One region of the Pseudoalteromonas sp. OANN1 genome, then DNA from elsewhere that is predicted to be linked to it. Evidence: predicted binding sites of a transcription regulator. Region 1 holds the regulator's gene; the other holds the start of a gene.
What was found. Region 1 encodes FliA, which starts transcription of late flagellar genes. Its sites were predicted from a motif close to CTAAAGNTNNNNNNNNNNNNGCCGATA; they were not measured.

Region 1 (9,249 bases):
ATGGTAATGGCGGGGCTTGGGGCACAGAGTGTACCTGCCCGAATTAAGTTTGCACTCGCCGTGGTCGTTACTTTTGCCGTGGTCCCCGTTTTGCCCAAATCAGAATTTACCGATTTGTTCTCCTTTTCGATGATTTTAGTTGTTATTCAAGAAATGGTCACTGGGGTAGCTATTGGGTTTGGTTCATTGCTACTTCTGAATACTTTTATCATTGCGGGTCAAATCCTTGCTATGCAAACCGGTCTTGGTTTCGCATCTGTTGTAGATCCGGCCAATGGGTTGAGTGTACCTGCTGTCGGTCAGTTCTATTTAATATTAGCGACATTACTGTTTTTTGTTTATAACGGCCATCTGATGATGATCCAAATGGTTGTGTATAGTTTTGAAAGCTTTCCCATTGCAGGGAACTGGTGGGCGGTAGACAATTTTTGGCGAATAGTTAATTGGGGGGGATGGATGTTCTCTACGGCTCTTGCACTTGCATTAGCTCCGTTAACTGCAATGTTGATTATCAATATCTCATTTGGGATTATGACTCGAGCCGCGCCTCAAATGAACATTTTCTCTGTGGGGTTTGCTTTTACCTTAGTTGCAGGGCTTACCATTATTTGGGCGACATTGGGTAATTTTTTAGCACAATTTGAATTTCAATGGCTCAAAATGACAGAGCTGATGTGCGATCTAATTGGTTGCACGGTATAGGAGTCTGAAATGGCAGAAGATTCCGGTCAAGAACGCACCGAAGAACCCACCTCCAAGAAAATAGACGATGCTAGGAAGAAGGGCCAAATAGCCCGTTCAAAAGAGCTCGGCACGACGTTTGTGTTATTGTTTTCTGCAATAGCTCTACTTTTGTATGGGCCTGGAATTGGGAAGGCGCTCTACAATGTTATGGGGCGAATGTTGTCGCTCAATCGCAATGAAACCTACGATACAACCAAAATGTTTGCTGTGTGGGGAGATATTGCTGCTGAACTGCTATTTCCAATGGCCATGTTTGTTTTTATAATCGCAATTGCAGGAATAGTGGGGAATACGTTACTCGGGGGCTTTAACTTTTCTTGGCAGGCAGCCGCTCCAAAAGCAAGTAAAATGTCCCCATTGAAGGGATTTAAGCGAATGTTAGGCCCGCAAGCGGCCATAGAGTTATTGAAGTCAGTTCTTAAGTTTGTATTAGTAGCTGGCTTTGCAATCTTGCTTATCAATATGTATTTTAACGAAATATTACACTTGAGTATTGAGCAAATCCCATCGAGTATAGAGCATGCGTTAGAAATCATTGCGTGGATGTTTTTAGCACTTAGTTGCACCATGATCATTATTTCAGCGATTGATGCCCCTTATCAAAGTTATAACCACCATAAACAGCTTAAAATGACGCTACAAGAAGTCAAGGATGAATACAAAAACTCAGAAGGTGACCCTCAGATAAAAGCGCGGATCCGTCGAACACAAAGAGAAATGTCGCAACGACGTATGATGCAAGATGTACCAGATGCAGATGTTGTTGTGACCAACCCTACTCACTATGCGGTTGCGCTTAAATACGACACTGAACGAGCGGGAGCGCCTATTGTAATTGCAAAAGGAGTTGATGAACTTGCGATGCAAATTAGAAAAATAGCCAAAGGGAATGAAGTGCCGATAGTGGAATCACCTGTATTGACTCGTTCGCTTTACCACACGACCGAAGTAGGTGATCAAATCCCTGAACAATTGTTTACCGCGGTTGCACAGGTACTTGCATATGTATTTCAGCTAAATCGTTTTCAAAAGGGCAAAGGGAAAAGACCCGTTGCACTTACTCGAGATTTACCAATCCCAGACGATTTGAAGCATTAAAATTGCTCTCATAAAAATAAGCTATTAATTGGAACGCATATTGCATTTGTTGCTATGTGTCAATTTTTTGCTTGTGTTAAGTTATGGAATTTAAAGCAGTTTTACAACAACTCAATCGAGATAAAAAAGAATATGCTAAAGGTGTGGGTACTCCATTGTTGGTGCTTGCAGCACTTGGCATGGTTATTCTACCGTTACCTCCTTTTTTGCTTGATATTCTATTTTCCTTCAACATTGCATTGGCACTAGTGGTGCTATTGGTGACTGTTTATACCTTGAAGCCACTCGAATTTGGTATGTTTCCGGCGGTACTACTGATCGCGACTATCATGCGATTGGCATTAAACGTAGCGAGTACTCGCGTCGTATTACTTGAAGGTCATAATGGTGGTGATGCGGCAGGTAAGGTGATCGAAGCCTTTGGTAGTGTTGTTATTGGTGGCAACTACGCCGTCGGTTTAGTTGTATTCCTTATCCTTATTATTATTAACTTTGTCGTAATTACCAAAGGTGCGGGTCGTATTTCAGAGGTGTCTGCGCGTTTCACCCTTGATGCTATGCCGGGTAAGCAAATGGCCATTGATGCGGACTTAAATGCCGGTTTTATCTCTGCAGATGACGCCCGGGCTCGTCGTGAAGAAGTGACTCGAGAAGCCGACTTTTATGGGTCAATGGACGGTGCAAGTAAATTCGTTAAAGGTGATGCTATTGCAGGTATCGTGATCCTCGCCATTAATATAATAGGTGGCCTTTTCGTTGGGATGATCCAGCATGATTTAAGCTTTGGCCACGCGATGGAAGTATATACCATGCTGACAATCGGTGACGGTCTGGTCGCGCAAATTCCATCTCTTTTACTCTCAATTGGCACTGCAATTGTCGTAACGCGTCAAAATGAATCGCACAACATGGGCGATCAGTTTAAAAGCCAACTGGGTAATGAAAAATCGCTAGCTATTGCTTCAGGTATTTTGATCACCATGGGACTCGTTCCAGGCATGCCACATGTTGCCTTCCTAGGTTTAGGTGTATTACTTGGCTATATAGCCTATTACACAAGCCAGCAAAAGAAAAAGGCGGAAATCGAAAAGGCAGAACAAGCTGCCAAAGGACCTGCTGCCAAAGGAGGCCATCAACAAGATCAAAAAGAGCTTGGTTGGGATGATGTACAACCTGTTGATGTGATTGGTTTAGAGGTTGGTTATCGCCTAATTCCTCTAGTTGACCAAGCCCAAGGCGGGGAGCTTCTCAGTCGTATTAAAGGGGTGCGTAAAAAGCTATCTCAGGAACTGGGCTTTTTAGTACCGCCGGTACATATTCGCGATAACCTAGAACTAGATCCAAATGCATACAATATTACTTTAATGGGAGTTGGCTCAGGAACCGGTGAGTTGAAGCATGGCGACGAACTTGCAATTAATCCAGGGCAGGTGTTTGGGCCGATTAAAGGTATAGAAACTAAAGATCCTGCATTTGGCCTAGATGCGGTATGGATTAAGCCAGACCAAAAAGATGAGGCGCATTCGCTTGGCTATACAGTAGTAGATGCTGCAACTGTGGTGGCAACACATATCAGTCAATTATTGACGAATAATGCATCACTATTGCTTGGCCATGAAGAAGTACAAAACCTATTAGATATGCTTGCGAAAAGTCACCCTAGATTAGTTGAAGGCTTAGTGCCTGATATTTTACCACTCACTACCGTGGTAAAAGTGCTTCAAAATCTGCTTAATGAGGGCGTTGCGATTCGAGATATGCGCTCGATTGTACAAACCTTAGTTGAGTACGGCCCACGGAGCCAAGACCCTGATGTGTTAACGGCTGCGGTAAGAATTTCATTACGCAGATTGATTGTTCAAGATGCCGTTGGAAGCGAAGAAGAAATTCCTGTCATAACATTGGCGCCTGAGTTGGAACAGATGTTGCATCAGTCACTTCAGAACGCAGGTGATGAGGGGGCGGGTATTGAACCTGGCTTGGCTGAGAGGCTTCAAGAATCATTAAGAGAAGCACATCACAACCAAGAAATGCTAGGGGAACCTTCCATCTTATTAACCTCAGGTATGTTAAGAAGTGTGCTGTCTCGATTTGTTAAACATACGATTCCAGGTCTTAGAGTGATGTCATATCAAGAAGTGCCGGAAGAAAGACAAATTAAGATAGTGAGCTCGGTTGGACAATAGAGGATAAAGGGGCTGTAACATGAAAATTAAACGTTTCTTCGCAAAAGATATGCGTACGGCTTTAAATGAAGTAAAAGAAGAGCTTGGTGCAGATGCTGTCATTATGTCTAACAAAAAGTTAGCAGATGGTGTTGAAATCGTCGCAGCAGTTGATAATGACCGTGCTGCAGCACCTGTTAAGCAAGCTCCAGCTGCCCGTGCGACTGCCTCAAACGAGGCTCCGACCCGCTTTGTCCGTCCAGAGCCTCGCCAAGCACAGCCAGCAAAACAAGCGCAAGTTGCCGATAGCTTAGCGGCATTGCTAGAGCGTCAGGCACCGCGCCCACGCTCACCAGAACTTGCTTCTATGTTCTCCCAATCGGGGATTGATACAGAGCAAATGTTAAGCAGCCAACGTAAAACACAAACTGCTGCGCCGGCGCACCAAGCGAAGCCACAGCAAGCTCGTCGCCAATCTTTTGACTTTGATGATGATGCATTTGAGCAGCCACAGCATTGGGGCGAGTCGGATGAGTTAGACAACGGTTTTGGTGATGATTTACCTGAGTTAAATGCCAAGCCTGACGAAATGAGTGCAATGCGCGAAGAAATGAACGCTATTCGTCAATTACTTGAACATCAAGTATCTGGTCTAATGAAACAAGAAATGGCTCGTCGTGATCCAACCCGTGCGTGTCTTGTTGACCGTCTGGAAGGAATGGGAATAGACAAAGATGTCGCTGAGCAAATGGCATGCTTTATCCCTGATGATGTGTCTCGTAAAGAAGCCTGGAATGCATTGTTAAACATGGTGATCAACCAAATGCACACCACTAACAATGATATTCTTCGTCAAGGTGGAGTATTTGCGATGGTGGGTCCAACTGGTGTTGGTAAAACCACAACGGTTGCAAAATTAGCGGCATTAGGTGCACAAAAATACGGTGCAGATAAAGTGGCGTTAATAACGACAGATACCTACAGAATTGGCGCTTACGAGCAGTTAGCTACCTATGGTAGAATCATTGGTTGTCCGGTTAAGCAAGTTAAAGATGCAAATGAACTTGCAGAAGTGCTTTATCATTTACGCAATAAGCGTCTAGTATTAATAGATACAGCGGGAATGAGTCAAAGAGATTTGCGCTTAACTGAACAGTTAAATACACTTATGCGTAGCGCGAGAGTAGATATTCGCAGCTATTTAGTATTAAGTGCGACAGCACAAATGAATGTGTTACAAGAAACAGTAAGACACTTCAAAAAAGTAAATTTAAGTGGCTGTATTTTCACAAAACTTGATGAAAGTCTAAGTTTAGGTGAGATAATTAGCATAGCGATTCAAAATCGCTTGCCAATAGGGTATCTTACCAACGGTCAGCGAGTGCCAGAAGACATTCGCGTAGCAAATGCTCAAAAGCTAGTAAAAAAGGCTGAGCAATTGTATTTAAAAAGAATAAAAGCACAGCACTCTCGACGTGTACCTGTAGCGTCAGAGTCAGTAGGAATGTATGATTAACACAGTTTTAGATCAAGCAAGTGGCCTGCGTAGAATGAGTCAAAATAGCAACCAGGGTGTAAAAGTAATAGCCGTGACCGGTGGAAAAGGTGGGGTGGGTAAAACCAACGTCTCGCTCAATACTGCCATCGCTATGGGCCAACAAGGACAGCGAGTTCTCGTTTTAGATGCGGACTTGGGCTTGGCAAACTGTGATGTGATGTTAGGTCTAAGGGTAGAAAAGAATCTGTCACACGTGTTGTCGGGTGAATGTGAACTAGATGAGATTCTCGTAGAAGGTCCCGCTGGAATTAAAATTGTACCGGCGACTTCAGGCTCTCAAAGTATGGTAGAGCTGACTCCCGCAGAGCATGCAGGACTTATTCGTGCATTTAGCGAGCTTAACACGCAATTTGATGTATTAATTGTTGATACCGCAGCTGGTATCTCAGATATGGTTCTGAGCTTCTCTCGAGCTGCACAAGATGTGATGGTTGTGGTGTGTGATGAACCGACTTCCATTACAGATGCTTACGCGTTGATCAAAGTTTTGAGCAGAGAGCATGGTGTCTATCGTTTTAAAATTGTTGCCAATATGGTCCGCAGTATGCGTGAAGGGCAAGAATTATTTGCTAAACTTTCAAAAGTTACAGACCGTTTTCTTGATGTAGCACTGGAATTAGTGGCCACCGTACCGTTTGACGAAAACATGCGTAAATCTTCTCGCAGACAAAGAGCTATCGTGGATTTATTTCCGAGTTCTCCTGCGGCGATTGCGATTAAGGGACTTGCCGCTAAGGCAGTGAAATGGCCAATTCCGCATCAACCTTCCGGTCATCTAGAATTTTTCATTGAACAACTTGTAAACGGGTGATTATGGCTTCTCCGGTCAATAGAGCTGCGGGATATCAAACTTCAGACCACATTCATAAGGTGGTTGAACGGCATGCTCCACTTGTCAAAAAAGTGGCGTGCCACCTGATTGCTCGACTTCCGGCAAGTGTGCAACTCGACGATCTGATCCAGTCAGGTATGATTGGGTTGATTGAAGCATCTAAAAATTTCGATGCAACTAAAGGCGCTAGTTTCGAGACCTTTGCCGGGATCCGTATTCGAGGCGCAATGCTGGATGAAATCCGTCGTGGTGATTGGGCGCCTCGTTCTGTTCACAAAAATAGCAGAATGGTTGCAGAAGCTATATCTGAGCTCGAATCTCTCCTTGGTCGAGAACCAAAAGACACTGAAATCGCTGAAAAACTTGATATATCTCTAGATGAGTACCATCATATTTTACATGATGTAAATGCAAGTAAAGTCATCGGTATTGAGGATCTTGGGGTTGATGAAGACGTGATAACCCCAGCAAACAGCGATTTTGCGCTAGACAAACCGTTTAATAACGTTAAAAATGAACGTTTTAACGAGTCTTTAGTAAATGCTATCAAAGCGTTACCCGAAAGGGATGCTCTGGTTTTATCACTTTACTATAACGACGAAATGAATTTAAAAGAGATTGGTGCCATCCTTGATGTCAGTGAATCTCGAGTAAGCCAAATTCACGGTCAGGCAATGATAAAGCTTAAAGCTAAAATCAATGACTGGATAAATTAGAGTACATAAAATAGTTGGGTTCGAACCTCACTGGAGGAAGTTTTGGATAAGAACATGAAGATTCTCGTGGTTGATGATTTCTCTACTATGAGAAGAATAATCAAAAACCTATTAAGAGATTTAGGCTTTACCAATGTTCAAGAAGCTGATGATGGTAGTACAGCACTTCCGATGCTACAAAATCAGGAGTTTGACTTTGTAGTAACTGATTGGAATATGCCGGGCATGCAAGGTATTGATTTGCTTCGTGCAATACGCGCAGATGAAAAGCTTAAGCACATTCCAGTGTTGATGGTTACCGCAGAAGCGAAAAAAGAACAAATTGTTGCAGCAGCGCAAGCAGGGGTGAACGGATATATTGTTAAGCCGTTTACTGCGGGTACGCTCAAAACTAAGCTTGAAAAAGTATTTGAGCGACTAGGCTAACAGCAAGGGGATATGGCCTATGTCTGTAAATGCTGCGCCTCAAATTACACTTGAACAAGCTAAGCAACTTGTTGAGCTTCTAGAACAAGGTGAACAAGAAAAAGCTGACCAGCTGATTTTAGAAGCTGCTAACAAAGAGCAATCGGAGTTATTTGCAGAAGTTGGAAAGCTAACTCGCCAATTACACGAGTCCTTGAAGAACTTTGAGCTCGATACTCGACTCTCAGATCTCACGACAGAGGCTATACCTGACGCCAAGCAGCGTCTTAATTATGTTATGGAAATGACAGAAAGCGCTGCTAATAAAACGATGGACGCGGTCGAAGAAAGCTTACCTCTTGCGCAGAATCTAGCGGATGAGTTAGCGCAAATAAAGCCCACTTGGGATCGATTGATGAGCAGAGACATTCAACTCGGTGAGTTTAAATCTCTGTGTCATGATCTCGACAGCTTTATGCAGACTTCAAAGACACGTACAGACGAATTACAAGGTTTAATGACTAATGTGCTGATGGCTCAGGACTATCAGGATTTGACTGGGCAGGTTATTCGGCGCGTCATTGAGCTTGTGAGAGAAGTAGAAGATAGTCTCATTCACCTCCTGACTGTTTTTGGTACTTCAGATGAAGCGCCTTCAACTGCTGTGAAAGCGAATGAAAACGAAATAAAAACAACTGAGACTATCAGTGATGAATTGTCTGGACCTGAAGGTCCAATTATTGACGCTGAATCGCGAGATGACGTGGTTTCTGGTCAAGACGAAGTCGATGACTTGCTATCTAGTTTAGGCTTCTAGTTGGAGAGTGTGTATGAGCTTTGAAGTCGATGAAGATATCTTGCAGGACTTTCTTGTTGAAGCAGGCGAAATATTAGAACTGTTATCTGAACAGCTTGTTGAACTAGAAAATAATCCTGAAGATAAAGAACTTCTCAATGCGATTTTCCGTGGCTTCCATACCGTAAAAGGTGGGGCTGGCTTCCTAGGTATGACCGAACTGGTCGATGCCTGTCACGGTGCGGAGAACGTGTTTGATGTACTACGACAAGGGCAACGAAAAGTAACTTCCGAACTGATGGATGTTATTTTGCAATCTTTGGATACGATCAACGAAATGTTCGCTTGTATTCAAAACCGTGAGGAACCAGAAGCGGCCGACCCTGTGTTGCTTGAAACACTCCACAAACTTAGCCAGCCTGCATCTGAAGACGAAGTCAGTGAAGTGATTGACGAACCTACTTCTGAGCCAGAACCTGTGGTGCCAGATTTAAGTGCTGATGATATTTTATTCGACGCCGATGTTGGCTCAGGCGATGATAGCGGCTCCAGCATCGATGAGATAACAGAAGAAGAATTTGAAAATCTTTTAGATGAATTACACGGTTCGGGTAATGCGCCTGCTGTTGCTCCGGCAACTAAACCTGAAGCTGTATCAACCGCAGATGATGGTGATATCACCGATGACGAATTCGATAACCTCTTAGATGAACTTCATGGTGTTGGTAAATTCGGTGGAGCACCAAATGCAGAAGATGCTGTTGCCCCAGAAGCGAGTGAACCTAAGGCTAAATCAACCTCACCAGCAGCCCCAAGTGGGTCTACTGGCGACGAAGAAATTACCGACGATGAGTTTGAAGCTTTGTTGGACGAGCTTCATGGTAAAGGCAGTGCACCTAAAGCGGTCGATGAATCGCCAGTAGAGGTTTCAGAGA
Region 2 (13,032 bases), on a different contig from region 1:
CGTCGTTGCGATGTTCAGTTTACCTTGATCTGGTAAGGTATGTTCATTTGCAACCGCTTTGATCCCTTCCACTTTAGAAAGGATCTCACGAGCAATATTAATAATTTCATTACCTGCGCCCGTAACATGCGTTAAATGCTTACCGCTACGGCCAAAAATTTGTACCCCCAACTCGTCTTCAAGCATGCGCACTTGCTTTGAAATACCAGGTTGAGAGGTATATAAACTTTCCGCCGTCGCTGACACATTAAGGTTGTGATTCAACACTTCGACGATATATCTCAATTGTTGTAATTTCATATTGCTTTTATTCTTATGATCTCTTGATGTTGAGCATCAGCCCATAGCAAAACCGCTTTTTGTTAGCGAGTTCAGTGCAAAGCGATAAAAACCGCCTGTTACGACCTTATGTAGGCTAGCACATTTGGTAAAAATGAGGTAGCCAAGAGGTACTAAATATCAGCATTTTCACTGACGCTCAGACAGTCACTTGGCCAAATAGCGAATATTTTGACACGCTTTTGCAAACTCACGAGCTAAATCTGGCGACTATCTTTCACTAAAACTAACCGCTCATTTAGGCATCGACTATACTAAAAAATAATGAATTCTTTATCTTTTTTACAGGTTATTGTCGTAAACCTGTTCAGAATAGTACGAATTCATGTAAGATTAAAAAATTACACTGGTGGTTACATGAAAGAGATTTCAGTATGTTTGTTTCTATTATAATAATGTTGATTGTTGCACTTATCGTCATAGCAGTTTGGGTAAGCGCTATCCAGCAACATAAAGAGAAACAAGAAGCGGAGAGACGCAAAGAACTTGCTAAGCAAAAACGCGTAATAGAAGAAGCGGAAGACGTCATCATGAATGGCAGCAATATTCCGATGTCTGAAGTCATGATCCGTATTATTCAACGCCGCGTGCATGACGCTTTAGCCGCAATGGTGGAGTTGTCTCCAACTTCGAAAGAATTAAAAAGTCGCTTACACGAGTCGCAAGAGCGCTTAAATACTCAGCCTGAAAAAGCAGCTGACTCAGACTCGATAGCACTTCCTGACAATGACAAGCAAATTATCGCATTAGTTCAAGGCATAAAGAAATTACGCCAACTACTGCGCTCTGAGCATAGTAAAGGTAAAGTAGACACTCAACTGTTCGTTAATGAAGACCGTAGGCTGGAGCGGTTTCAGCTTAAAATCAATGTTGAAAGCCAGATAAAACGCGGGCTTTCAGCAAGGACTGCAAATATGGTCGGTTCGGCAAGACAATACTTTGAAAAAGCTTACGCTACAATTTGCGCCGTCTCATACAATGATGACTATGTAAAAGAGAAAAAAGCACAGCTCGAAGGTTATTTAGAAGAGATCAGCAGCGAACTTAGAGCGTCCAACGCATCAGCGGTGAAAAAGAAAGCAGAGCAAGAACAAGACGACTTGGACGTTCTGTTTGCACCGAAGAAGAAGTGGTAACACCATTATTTACGTAAAAGGCTGGTCTCCCAGCCTTTTTGTTACAAATGAAGTAAACCCACTTGTTTAACCAAAAGCAAACTTAACGATAAAGAGTACTGTCAGTACCCAAACGCTGATACTGATTTCATTTGCTTTGTTACACGCCAATTTAACTGCTGTATAAGAAATAAAACCCAAAGCAATACCATGCGCGATTGAAAACGTGAGCGGTGTCATCAATAACACAACACTCACCGGAATAGCATCGCTCATCTCATCCCAATTAATCAACTTTAGGTTTTGTAGCATTAATACCGACACATACAATATCGCGCCCGCCGTCGCATATGCAGGAACCATCTGTGCCAGTGGCGCAAAGAACATCATGAGTAAGAAACAGATCCCTACGACCACGGCCGTCAACCCTGTGCGACCACCGACGGATACACCTGACACTGATTCGATGTATGAAGTCGTCGTTGAGGTACCGAGCACTGAGCCTGCAATCGTCGCGGTGCTGTCAGCTGACAGTGCCCTACCCAGTCTTGGCATACGTCCATGCTCGTCAGATAATCCAGCCTTTTGCGTCACCGCAACCAATGTGCCGCTGGTATCAAATAAATCGACAAATAAAAATGCAAACACCACGCTAAGCATGGACAGTTCAAAAATTCCGCTCAAATCCAACTGCATATAGGTCGGCGCGATGCTTGGGGGCACGTCAACAACCCCGTGATAATCTACAAGCCCAAGTCCCCACGCAATACCCGTTACCATTAAAATGCTGATAAGCACGCCACTTTTGACTTCACGGTACATGAGCGCCGCAATCACAAAAAAGCTCGCAATGGCTAATAGCGGGCCGGGAGAAGTGATATCACCGAGTTGTACTAATGTAGCATCGCTTGCGATAACAATTTTCGCGTTTTTTAGCGCGATTAACGCTAAGAATGCGCCAATACCTGCCGCAATCGCACGCTTTAGCACGATAGGTATAGCTTGGATCACCCATTCGCGAACCTTGAATACGCTCAAAAATAGAAATAAACAGCCCGACATAAATACCGCGCCTAATGCACTTTCCCATGTATAGCCCATGCCGAGCACAACACCATAGGTAAAAAAGGCGTTTAAGCCCATTCCAGGTGCAAGCGCTAATGGATAGTTTGCCCATAGCCCCATAATAAAACAGCCGATTGCGGCTGCGATACAAGTTGCCACAAAAGCAGCGCCGTGATCCATACCAGCTTCTGCTAGCATTGCTGGGTTTACGAAAACGATGTAAACCATAGTAACGAATGTCGTCAAGCCAGCAATCACCTCGGTTCTTACATTGGTGTGCATAGCTTGCAGTGAAAATAACCGCTCGAGCATAACTAAAATTACAAATTTGAGGAACAAGTGGTTGGATTTTAACACGAATCACTTTAAAACTCGGACAAAATAGTTAAAATTCAGCTACACTCTGCTTATCAACATTATTGCGAATAAAGATATGGATCAAAATAGCACCGACAACTCAGCAAACCATGACTTAGAACAGCAGCTGCTGAATGTGCTTGAATTTGTAACGTCGCCATTAAAAGCGGACGCAAAATTCCCAGATCTTCACGACAATACCCAAGCTTTGAAAAAAGGCCTTTATTACCTAAAAGAAAAATCTTTTCCGCTGGCGGCAAAATGGCTAAGACTGGCCGCGATGTCTGGTGATTTGAAGGCACAGTTTTTTTTAGGTTTGTTGTTTATGAAAGGTCAAGGAGTGCCACCCAGCCCCTTTCATGCAGCTGCTTGGTTAAGTTTGGCCAGTAGCCAAGGACACAAAGGTGCCGAACAAGTACTATTAGATGTACGCCGTTTTATTACAACTAAGCGCTTTAGAGATGCACAGTGCTATGCTGCAACACTTTACGAGCAAATTCATCAACTACAGCATATTAGCCAGTAAATTAAATTTTGCTCACCAAAAAAATGTAGGCTAGGCGTAGCTAAGCCTCTCTTAAGTAAACGTACGCTTACCCTCTGCAACGATCACAATAGTACAAGGAAAACTACTGTATAGCATCTGAGAAAGCTTCCTATTGCTTTACTCATACTGAACTTTCGTCAATTTAGCTGTCATCTAAAAAAATCACAACCCATTGTTTTATTTAAAAAATTAAAATTTAATACAAATCAAGCTTAAATATTGATTAAAAAGCTAGCAATTTCTCTTGCATTCACACACTGTATAAACTACTGTATACAAATACTGTATAGATAACCAGTGAGACAATTATGTTACACAGCAATACACTTCTACAGCCAAACAATTCGACTTATTACACACTTAACGAAATCAATAATGTAATCGTTGAAGATGAGATCGTCGCTAGCTTAGAGTTACTTAAAGTTTTACATAAATGTCAACATAAACAAGGCTGGACGCTACTCGTTGCGCCCGATAATGTACCAAACAAGTCACTGCTAGAAAGTGCTTCAGTTGATGCAAGCAAGTTGCTCGTCATTAGGCAAAAGCACATATACGACCTTGAGTATGTACTTAAAAGTGCTATCAGCAATGGTAATTTCGCTGCTGTGGTGATATGGACTGATATTGCTTCAGTGCAAACTATCAACAAAATGGAATTGCCAGTATCTGACGTTGCGATCCACTGTTTTCAAAGCGCTTAACAAGCTACAATAACAGGATATAAATTTGTTAAAACTGAAGTTTTTATGTCTTGTTATTGCAATTCATCCCTTCCCTATTCGCAATGCTGTGAGCCGTACCTTAAGGGACAAAAATTCGCAGAGCGTCCACAAATACTCATGCGCTCTCGCTATACTGCATACTGCTTAAAAGATGCACAGTATATTCATGACACCTACGCCCAGGCTAAACAAGCACAAAATAGTGTCGACGATATTGCTGCATTTGCTAATTATGCACGCTTTATAAAATTGGAAGTGCTAGAAGAAGTAGCAGAAGCTACTCAGGAGGTTGTTGAGTTTAAGGCGCACTATATCGCAGAAAACACGCACTATATACTCCATGAACGGTCAAATTTTATTACCGAAGCAGGCAGATGGTATTACTTAGATGGTGAATTGTACGATACGCCTACAACCAAAGTAGGCAGAAATGACGTCTGTCCGTGCGACAGTGGTAAAAAGTATAAAAAGTGCCATGGTAGCTAAAATAGTCTGAATTAGAGATTAAATACAAAGCAATAAAAAAGCTTGAAACGAGCTAAGGATGATTAAAGGCCGTTTAGCTTATACCAGTTGTATTAAGTAAATGATCTATCTTGAAGCGGGGAAATAGCTTTAGTAGCAAGGCAAAAATTTTGCTATTTAGTTGTTCTAAATGAGAAATTTTTAACGAAGCTAATATGCTATTTCACCCTTCAAATTGATTAGAGAATTAATTCAATTGGTATTAGACATGAAGCACGATAAGCATGGCGTTTTATGTCAGTCTAGTAACGAAGCAAACAGCTGTAAAACAGCAAGTTTAATACCAGTTTGTCTTAAACTTGCTCAATTTGAAGAAGTAAAAGCAGCTAATGTTGTTACGCCGTCGCGCGTAACATACTCTGCATATCTCCCGTTGCAATTTGATCATAAAAACCAGCTGCATCCATTGCCTTATCAGTAACCAAGGCCAGTTTACCTTGCGCGCTCGCCAAACGCCTTTTAACCGCTGGTTCCAAATTTTCTACAACTTCGAGTGGAATATGCTTTTTATCATTTCGTGCGGCAAAAGGTTCTGGATTTAAATTTTCTTGCAATCGCAAGGTCGCCATCGCCCCCATAGATACCAGCTGCGCGTTTTGCTGACCAATAAGCATATTATACTCTTTTGGCGCAAGTGGCTTTTGTGGACCTATTTCAAATTGCTTTTTTAGTGTTTCTTCTGAGTTATCTTTTGCGGCAGCTTCAGATTTTGGTAGATGAAATTGGCTAAAATCTAATGCATCGGTTGATAGCATAGATAATAGCATGGCAAAATCGGCAGAGCGCGTCTCATGAACACTAATGTTCAACGCGGACCCTAATTGCGACTCACTGATTAAAACGCCATCAATTTGCATGTATTCCAACCGATTATTTTGCTAATTATGAATTTATCGGCCTTTTTCCGAAAAACTTTAGTAGTTTTCTTTACTTCGAAAAAAACTTTGTTATTATCACCGCCGTTGTTTAGGAGGGGTTCCCGAGCGGCCAAAGGGATCAGACTGTAAATCTGACGGCTCAGCCTTCGCTGGTTCGAATCCAGCTCCCTCCACCATAAACAACAGTTACAATTTCGGAGGGGTTCCCGAGCGGCCAAAGGGATCAGACTGTAAATCTGACGGCTCAGCCTTCGCTGGTTCGAATCCAGCTCCCTCCACCACTTTCAAATTGTAACGCTTTAAAATGTATGGAGGGGTTCCCGAGCGGCCAAAGGGATCAGACTGTAAATCTGACGGCTCAGCCTTCGCTGGTTCGAATCCAGCTCCCTCCACCACTTTTAAAATAAACGCTCCAAATGATGGAGGGGTTCCCGAGCGGCCAAAGGGATCAGACTGTAAATCTGACGGCTCAGCCTTCGCTGGTTCGAATCCAGCTCCCTCCACCACTTTCTATTGCTTTATCTCACAATAAGCTTACATATATAAACGAGCTTAAAAACAACCCAAAGCCAAAAATCAAATGTGCTGCCATACTTTTTACCCTTGCCTTAGTCGGCTCTGGTAATTTAGATGCTGCGATCCCTGCACCAAAACAGGGTTGCATAATAAAAAATGGAAAAACACACGTTATGAAGCCAAAAACTAACGCAGTCAAAAGGCTAGGCTCAATCAACCAAGGCTTGCCCACGCTCAGTAGAAACACCAAGGCGAATACAATCCCAATGAAATAATGCATGGACCAGCCAATGACACGTTCACCAGATATTGGTTTACTACGCCCGATACCTTGATGCGTAAGTTGACCTTGACACAAGTGTCCAATCCACCTACCAACTAATGCATAATCTAAGCCCTTTATGGCAAACAAGCGACTGAGCATAAATGCCCACAAATCCATAACAAGCGTTGCACCTACGCCAATCACGACTGCTGGCATTAATATCGAATATAGGTTTTCCACTATTTTTACTCCTCTTTTTTACTGATAGCCGCTATCCTACTAGTTCAAGTTAACTTTAAGTCAAGGGCAAAAATGGATATCAGTGAAGTTGCAAAGAAGTCAGGTTTACCCGCATCCACGCTTAGATATTATGAAGAAAAAGGACTGATCCGATCGATTGGTCGACAAGGGCTCAAACGTGTTTTCCCCCCTTCGATACTTGAACGTCTAGCACTTATTACACTTGGCAGAAACGCAGGCTTTTCGTTAGATGAGATAGCGGACATGTTTACCCCCGAGGGTAAAGCGGATATTGATAGGGTGAAGTTACAATCCAAAGCGGATGAATTAAATGAAACCATTAAGCATTTAACTGCAATGCGAGATGGCCTCTATCACGCTGCAAAATGCCCTGCGCCAAGCCATTTTGAATGTCCGACATTTCAAAAGCTGTTAAAACGAGCGGCAAAGGTGAGGCCCGACAAATAATAGGCATAAACAGGACACTATGCTAATGCTCAATCATCAAGTCACGACCGTGGTCACGTAAGTAACGCCGAGCCATTTTATGGTCGTGGCCATAGTGCTTTGTTACCAAATGCCAAAATGCGCTATTGTGTGCCATGACATGAAAATGGCAAAGTTCGTGCACTACCACATAATCAATTACCCACTGAGGCGCACCAATCAAAAACGTATTAAACGCAAGCACGCCTTTAGATGAAAAACTGCCCCAGCGGCTTTTATAAACGCGTATTTTTAGGGTATCAAAGCGAGCTTGAATATCAGGTTGATAGCGCGCAATAACCATATCTACATAGTCATTTAGCGTTTCGCTTAACAGCGCAACTAATTCACGCCATTCATTTTTGACAGCCTTAAGTAAAACCCTTTTGTTATCAAAATCAATTACAGAGGTCGTACTTTCGCCTCTTTGAATGGTAAAGGTCTCGCCGAATACTTGCACAATACCTGTTTCCAGTGGCCGAGGGCTCTTTGGTATGATTTTTAGAGCAAGCTTTGATCTTATCCAATCGGATTTGCTTTCCACCCAATTATGTAACCAGCGCTCGCAAATTTGCTCTGGCGCATACACAAATACTTGGCCAGCTTTTATTTTTATCGCAACGCTCTTACGCTTTCGGCTTTTCTTCAATTGATATTGCAAGATAACAAATTCTTAGTCACTAAAGCATGCATTATAGTATGAGCAACTTATCAGAGTCACTGCAAACGCCATGTAAGATAATGAATTCGACCAATGATGACAATACACTCATCAATAGTGTGGTTTCTAACACTCTATAAATTAGAAAGATTTTTTCGTTAAATCACCGTATTTATTATTTTTGCTGCTACGCTTAATGAAAAAGGCATTTTGATTTAGGCAAGCTATGGCTGATAAACCCATTTGCCAATATGTGTCACCTGAGGGAAAAAAATGCAGTGAAATCGATATGGGCTCAGGTTACTGCTTTTGGCATGACAATAAATTCGATAAAGGTGGCTTGGAGCTAAGCCAAAAGCTTGAGCGCTACGCCAAGCGCGGCGGTTTGCTACAAGGCTTAGAGTTGAAGCGAGCCAATTTAGAAGGGCTCAATCTTGTTAACTTTGAAAATCATCATGGTTATGATCTATCTTATAGCAACTTCTATCGTGCCAATTTAAAAGGGGCGCACCTATTTAATAATACCATTAAGCATGCGTCGCTAATGAAGGCCGATTTGAGAGAAGCAAGTCTGCACTGCTGTAATTTAGAAAGCACCAATTTGCTCGGCATAAAGCTGGAAAACACCCGTATCGATAATATGGAACTCGGCGAGCAATTACTGCAAGAGCAGCAAGCTTTTGAGGCTCGCAGAAGCCGAGCGAAAGAAGACGCGGAGGACTTGTTTCTACAGTCCGAAGAGATCTATCGTTTACTACGTAAAGGCGCAGAAAACCAAGGACTATTTGAAATGGTTGGGCGCTTTACATACAAAGAGCTGCGCATGCGACATGCCCAGTATCCACGATTTTCAAAACGTCACCTTATTTCCAGCTTTGTCGACTTATTATGTGGGTATGGAGAAAAACCAGAAAATGTCATTCGTTTCAGTCTAGGTATGATAATTACCTGTGCATTTTGCTATTTTCTATTTGGTGTTTCGTTTCAAGATCAGATAATGCAACTGGACTTAGACAACAGTGTATCTGAAAACGTAATGGCGCTGCTGAACAGCTTTTATTTTAGTGTTGTTACCTTCACAACCTTGGGTTACGGGGATATTACGCCTGTGGGGATCTCCCGACTGATCGCAGCGGTAGAGGCTTTTACCGGCAGCTTTTCATTAGCGCTATTTGTGGTGGTCTTTGTGAAGCAAATGACGAGGTGATACTCATCTCGTCATTTTCAATCCGCGATTTCTGATTTCAGTTGTTCTAAAAAATCCAGCATATATTGGGTGCGGGCTTGTGCCTGCTCACGGGCTGCGGTGGTATGCATGTTATCTTTAATATGCAGCAGCTTAATGAAGAAGTGATCTAAGGTATATTTGGTATCGTCAGCTTTTCTGTGCTCACAAAAAGGGTCTTCTACATTGTAGAGATTACGCGCTATCGCCCCACCTACTTTCATACAGCGGCTAACACCTATTGCCCCTAGTGCATCCATTCTGTCTGCATCTTGAACAATTTTGGCTTCTAATGTCGTGGGTGTGACACCGGCGCTAAAGCTGTGTGCAACAATGGCGTGGTGAATCGCCTCAAGTTTATCCGTGTCGTACTTCAACTCTGTTAGGAAGGCAACCGCCTTATCTGCTGCTAATTTCGACGCCAGCGGCCTGTCTGGATGATTTTTTGCTACGGCAACACAATCATGTAACCAAGCGGCAGGGATCACCACCGCAGGATCCGCTCCCTCAGCTTCGCAAAGCACCTTTGCAACTTTAACTACACGCTTGATATGAGACAAATCATGGGCGGTATCTGCACATGGTGTCGACAGCATAAACTCTTCACATGCTTTTTCTAATTCATGCATTTTTAACGTCATTAAGCTCAACTTTTATTAATATCTGACAAATAAACCCACACAAATTCAGCGGGAAAGGCATTACTGATTGTATGTTGCCACACCCTTCACTAAAATGGCAGCTATCAGGAAAGATTAGAGAAAATATATGACTTGCGCGCTATATCTGCAACCAGGCAGAGAAAAATCCCTTAACAGAAAACATCCTTGGGTGTTCTCAAAAGCCATTAAAAAAGTAAAAGGTAAACCTGCCCTTGGCGATACCGTTAAGATTTACAGCAATGAGGGTAAATACCTCGCGACAGCCGCTTACAGTCCAGACTCTCAGATCAGAGCCAGAATTTGGACATTTGATGAATCACAACATATCGATCAAGCGTTCTTTGAGCAAAAACTCGCACGGGCACTAGCAGCCAGAGAATGTGTTATCGCTGAAGGTGGTTTAACTGGCTTTAGATTGTGTGCCGCAGAGTCCGATGGTCTGCCAGGTGTAACAATTGATAAGTTTGATAATTACTTGGTTTGTCAGTTGCTAAGCGCTGGTGCCGAGCGCCACAAGGGTGAAATAGTAATGGCATTGCAATCACTATTTCCCGATTGTCATGTTTACGAGCGCTCAGATGTTGATGTGCGCAAAAAAGAAGGCCTTGATAAAATTACCGGACCGCTTGCTGGCGATGCACCAACCGCCCCCGTCCTTATAAGCGAAAATGGTTTAAAGATTGAAGTCGATATCATCGGCGGCCATAAAACCGGCTTTTATCTAGATCAACGCGACAGTAGAGCCGCGTTAGAACGCTTTGTAAAAGACAAAGAAGTGCTTAACTGCTTCTGCTACACCGGTACATTTGGTCTTTATGCACTGCGCGGTGGCTGTAGTAAAGTAATCAACGTTGACGTATCGCAGCCTGCACTCGACACAGCTAAACGCAATGTAGAACATAATGGACTAGACTTATCGAAAGCTGAGTTTGTTAAGCAAGACGTATTCAAACTACTTAGACAATATCGTGATGAGGGCCGTCAATTCGATACTATTGTGATGGATCCACCAAAGTTTGCAGAAAGTAAGGCGCAGCTTAACGGTGCTTGTCGTGGCTACAAAGATATCAATATGATTGCCATGCAGATATTAAAGCCTGGTGGCACGTTACTCACCTTCTCGTGTTCTGGTCTTATGGAACAAAACCTGTTCCAGAAAGTCGTTGCAGACGCTGCGCTCGATGCCGGTAAAGAATTGTTGATTATGGAAAGACTAAATCAAGCAGCCGATCACCCTATTGCGGGCAATTATCCAGAAGGTTTTTACCTGAAAGGCCTTATTTGTAAAGTTTATTGATTTAGCAATTTATAGTGGTATTGGAGGAAGCTTCAATACCACCTTTAGGGCTTAGGTAATCTAATTAAATTTGGTGATTTCAAGCCCTACAATCCACTGCTCATCCTGCTCTTGACTACAACGGATCACGGTTGCATGAGCACTAAGCGGTTGGATCATATCACCACTAGAATCAATGAAAATGTCAACGGTTGAATTTGCTTCAATTGGGTCGCTCACTGTCACTGACAACCCTGTGGCGCTTAAATCGTGACAAACTCCTTGGTGCACTTTACCCGACTCAAGTTCGGTTAATTTTGCTACTGCATCCACCGACATACGCATAAAACGGCGTTTATCTTCATTGATCATATAATGCTCCTACACCATTGATTTTATTTTTTCTAATAGCGATTGCATTGAAAATGGCTTTACCACATAGGCATCGCAGCCGGCATCGAATCCCGCTTTTTGTTCTTTTTCGGACTCTAAACCAGATACCATTAATACAGGAATGTCCTTCGTCTCTGGTGTATTTTTCAACATTCGACAGGTGTCGTAACCGTCAAGGCCCGGCATACATACATCAAGCAAAATAGCATCTGGAGGATCAGCAATCGCATTAGACAAGCAACTCGTGCCCGAGTTTGCATAGCTCAGCTCAAACGCCCCTGACAGCGCCACTTCGAGCATTTCATAGTTAAAATACTCGTCGTCGACCACTAGCAGATGCGGTGCATTTTTCCTTTTCTCTCGTGTGGACATATTCAATGCCGCTTCCTTCTCACAATCCAAAACTTTACTTCCTCATATAATAAAGTAACTGTCGTACTCTAAAATGCAAGTTTATATTTCGCACTCTTTTATCGAATTCAGAACGCGTTTAGCCGAAATCGGATAAGCCGTTCCTAATGTTTGAGCAAACAAAGACACGCGAAGTTCCTGTTGCATCCAAAAAATATTTATAAGCGACTCTGGTACAGGTAATCCAGAAGGAATTTTTGCCAACTTGTCTTGATAGGCCGCAGCAACTTTTTCCAATTCGAGTACACACAGCCTATCTCTGTTTGGGTCTACCGCAAGTTTTTCAAGCCTTTTTTCAATCGCTTTCATGTAGCGTAAAATATCAGAGATTTTGTCAGCACCATGAGCGGTGACAAAGCCTTTAAAGATAAGACCGGATAACTGAGATTTTATGTCGCCGTGCGCGGTGATCATCGTGAGATCCACTCTGCCTTTCATACGCTTGTTAATACTGTGGGCAATACTAAGCACAGCCTCAACTTGCTTCGCAATTTCAACTACAGTGTCACCTAGCTCAGCTCGAATGTGCTCTTTGGCTTTTTCAAACGCGACGTCTTCTCTGATCTCGCCAAATGAACGCAGCAACTTATCAACCCCAGCTTGCGTACAGTCATCAACTAAATCATGCACTTTACCAAAGGGATTAAAGTACAATCCTAACTTAGCCTTATTTGGTAAGTGTTGCTGCAGGTATTTAACAGGCGAAGGAACATTGAGTAGCACAAGACGGCGCAATCCAGCTTGATGTGCTGCTTGGGCTTTTATTTCGTTATCAAACAGTTCTATAGCCGCACTTTGTTTTTTATCGACTAATGCAGGGAAAGCCTTAATCTCATAATTGCCTTGCTTTTTAGTATATTGCTCTGGCAGCTCGCCAAAATCCCACTGCTGAATATCCGTCTGCTCGATCCCTTGCTCTGCCACTTGCGACAGCGTTTCGGTCACTTGCCCTTGCAACTTTGCCTTAAGTGTCAATAAATCAAAGCTATGGGCTATCACCTTGCCTTTGTCATCGACTACCTGAAATTGCATTTTTAAGTGCGGCTCAAGTGAACTAACATCCCAATCTGACTCGGCGACTTTGACACCTGTCATTCTGAGTAAACGGTTGGCCACCGCTTCGATAAATGAGCCTTGCATTACCTCAACGGCGGCAAGCACAGCATCGGCATAATTTGGTGCTGGCACAAAATTACGTCTCAAGGTCTTCGGCAGTGACTTAATAAGCCCACAAACCAGCTCATGTCTGAGCGCAGGGATATGCCAATCAAAACCTTCATCTTGAACTTGGTTTAACAATGCCAGAGGAATATTGACCACCACGCCGTCGAGTGCTTGGCCTGGGT

Region 2: NH462_RS22210 (VC2046/SO_2500 family protein) is a predicted target of FliA. The motif match lies at 5,565-5,591, and genes of this name have one in related genera.

The regions. Positions count from the first base shown of each region.
Region 1 covers NZ_JAMXSE010000006.1:209,766-219,014, forward strand. The annotation lists gene fliR (flagellar biosynthetic protein FliR) at 1-702, shown strand, start outside; gene flhB (flagellar biosynthesis protein FlhB) at 712-1,842, shown strand; gene flhA (flagellar biosynthesis protein FlhA) at 1,926-4,028, shown strand; gene flhF (flagellar biosynthesis protein FlhF) at 4,048-5,523, shown strand; gene NH462_RS07980 (MinD/ParA family protein) at 5,516-6,376, shown strand; gene NH462_RS07985 (RNA polymerase sigma factor FliA) at 6,379-7,113, shown strand; gene cheY (chemotaxis response regulator CheY) at 7,156-7,539, shown strand; gene NH462_RS07995 (protein phosphatase CheZ) at 7,559-8,335, shown strand; partial or broken gene NH462_RS08000 (chemotaxis protein CheA) at 8,349-9,249, shown strand, end outside.
Region 2 covers NZ_JAMXSE010000037.1:9,872-22,903, reverse strand. The annotation lists gene cysB (HTH-type transcriptional regulator CysB) at 1-300, opposite strand, end outside; gene NH462_RS22235 (hypothetical protein) at 714-1,475, shown strand; gene NH462_RS22230 (NCS2 family permease) at 1,542-2,831, opposite strand; gene NH462_RS22225 (sel1 repeat family protein) at 2,953-3,402, shown strand; gene NH462_RS22220 (SulA-like leucine-rich domain-containing protein) at 3,732-4,127, shown strand; gene NH462_RS22215 (YchJ family protein) at 4,173-4,634, shown strand; gene NH462_RS22210 (VC2046/SO_2500 family protein) at 5,009-5,530, opposite strand; tRNA gene NH462_RS22205 (tRNA-Tyr) at 5,643-5,727, shown strand; tRNA gene NH462_RS22200 (tRNA-Tyr) at 5,748-5,832, shown strand; tRNA gene NH462_RS22195 (tRNA-Tyr) at 5,862-5,946, shown strand; tRNA gene NH462_RS22190 (tRNA-Tyr) at 5,973-6,057, shown strand; gene NH462_RS22185 (DUF2938 domain-containing protein) at 6,075-6,572, opposite strand; gene NH462_RS22180 (helix-turn-helix domain-containing protein) at 6,645-7,040, shown strand; gene NH462_RS22175 (YgjP-like metallopeptidase domain-containing protein) at 7,063-7,719, opposite strand; gene NH462_RS22170 (ion channel) at 7,946-8,926, shown strand; gene NH462_RS22165 (HD domain-containing protein) at 8,944-9,585, opposite strand; gene NH462_RS22160 (class I SAM-dependent methyltransferase) at 9,713-10,903, shown strand; gene NH462_RS22155 (PilZ domain-containing protein) at 10,964-11,254, opposite strand; gene NH462_RS22150 (response regulator) at 11,264-11,647, opposite strand; gene hrpA (ATP-dependent RNA helicase HrpA) at 11,729-13,032, opposite strand, start outside.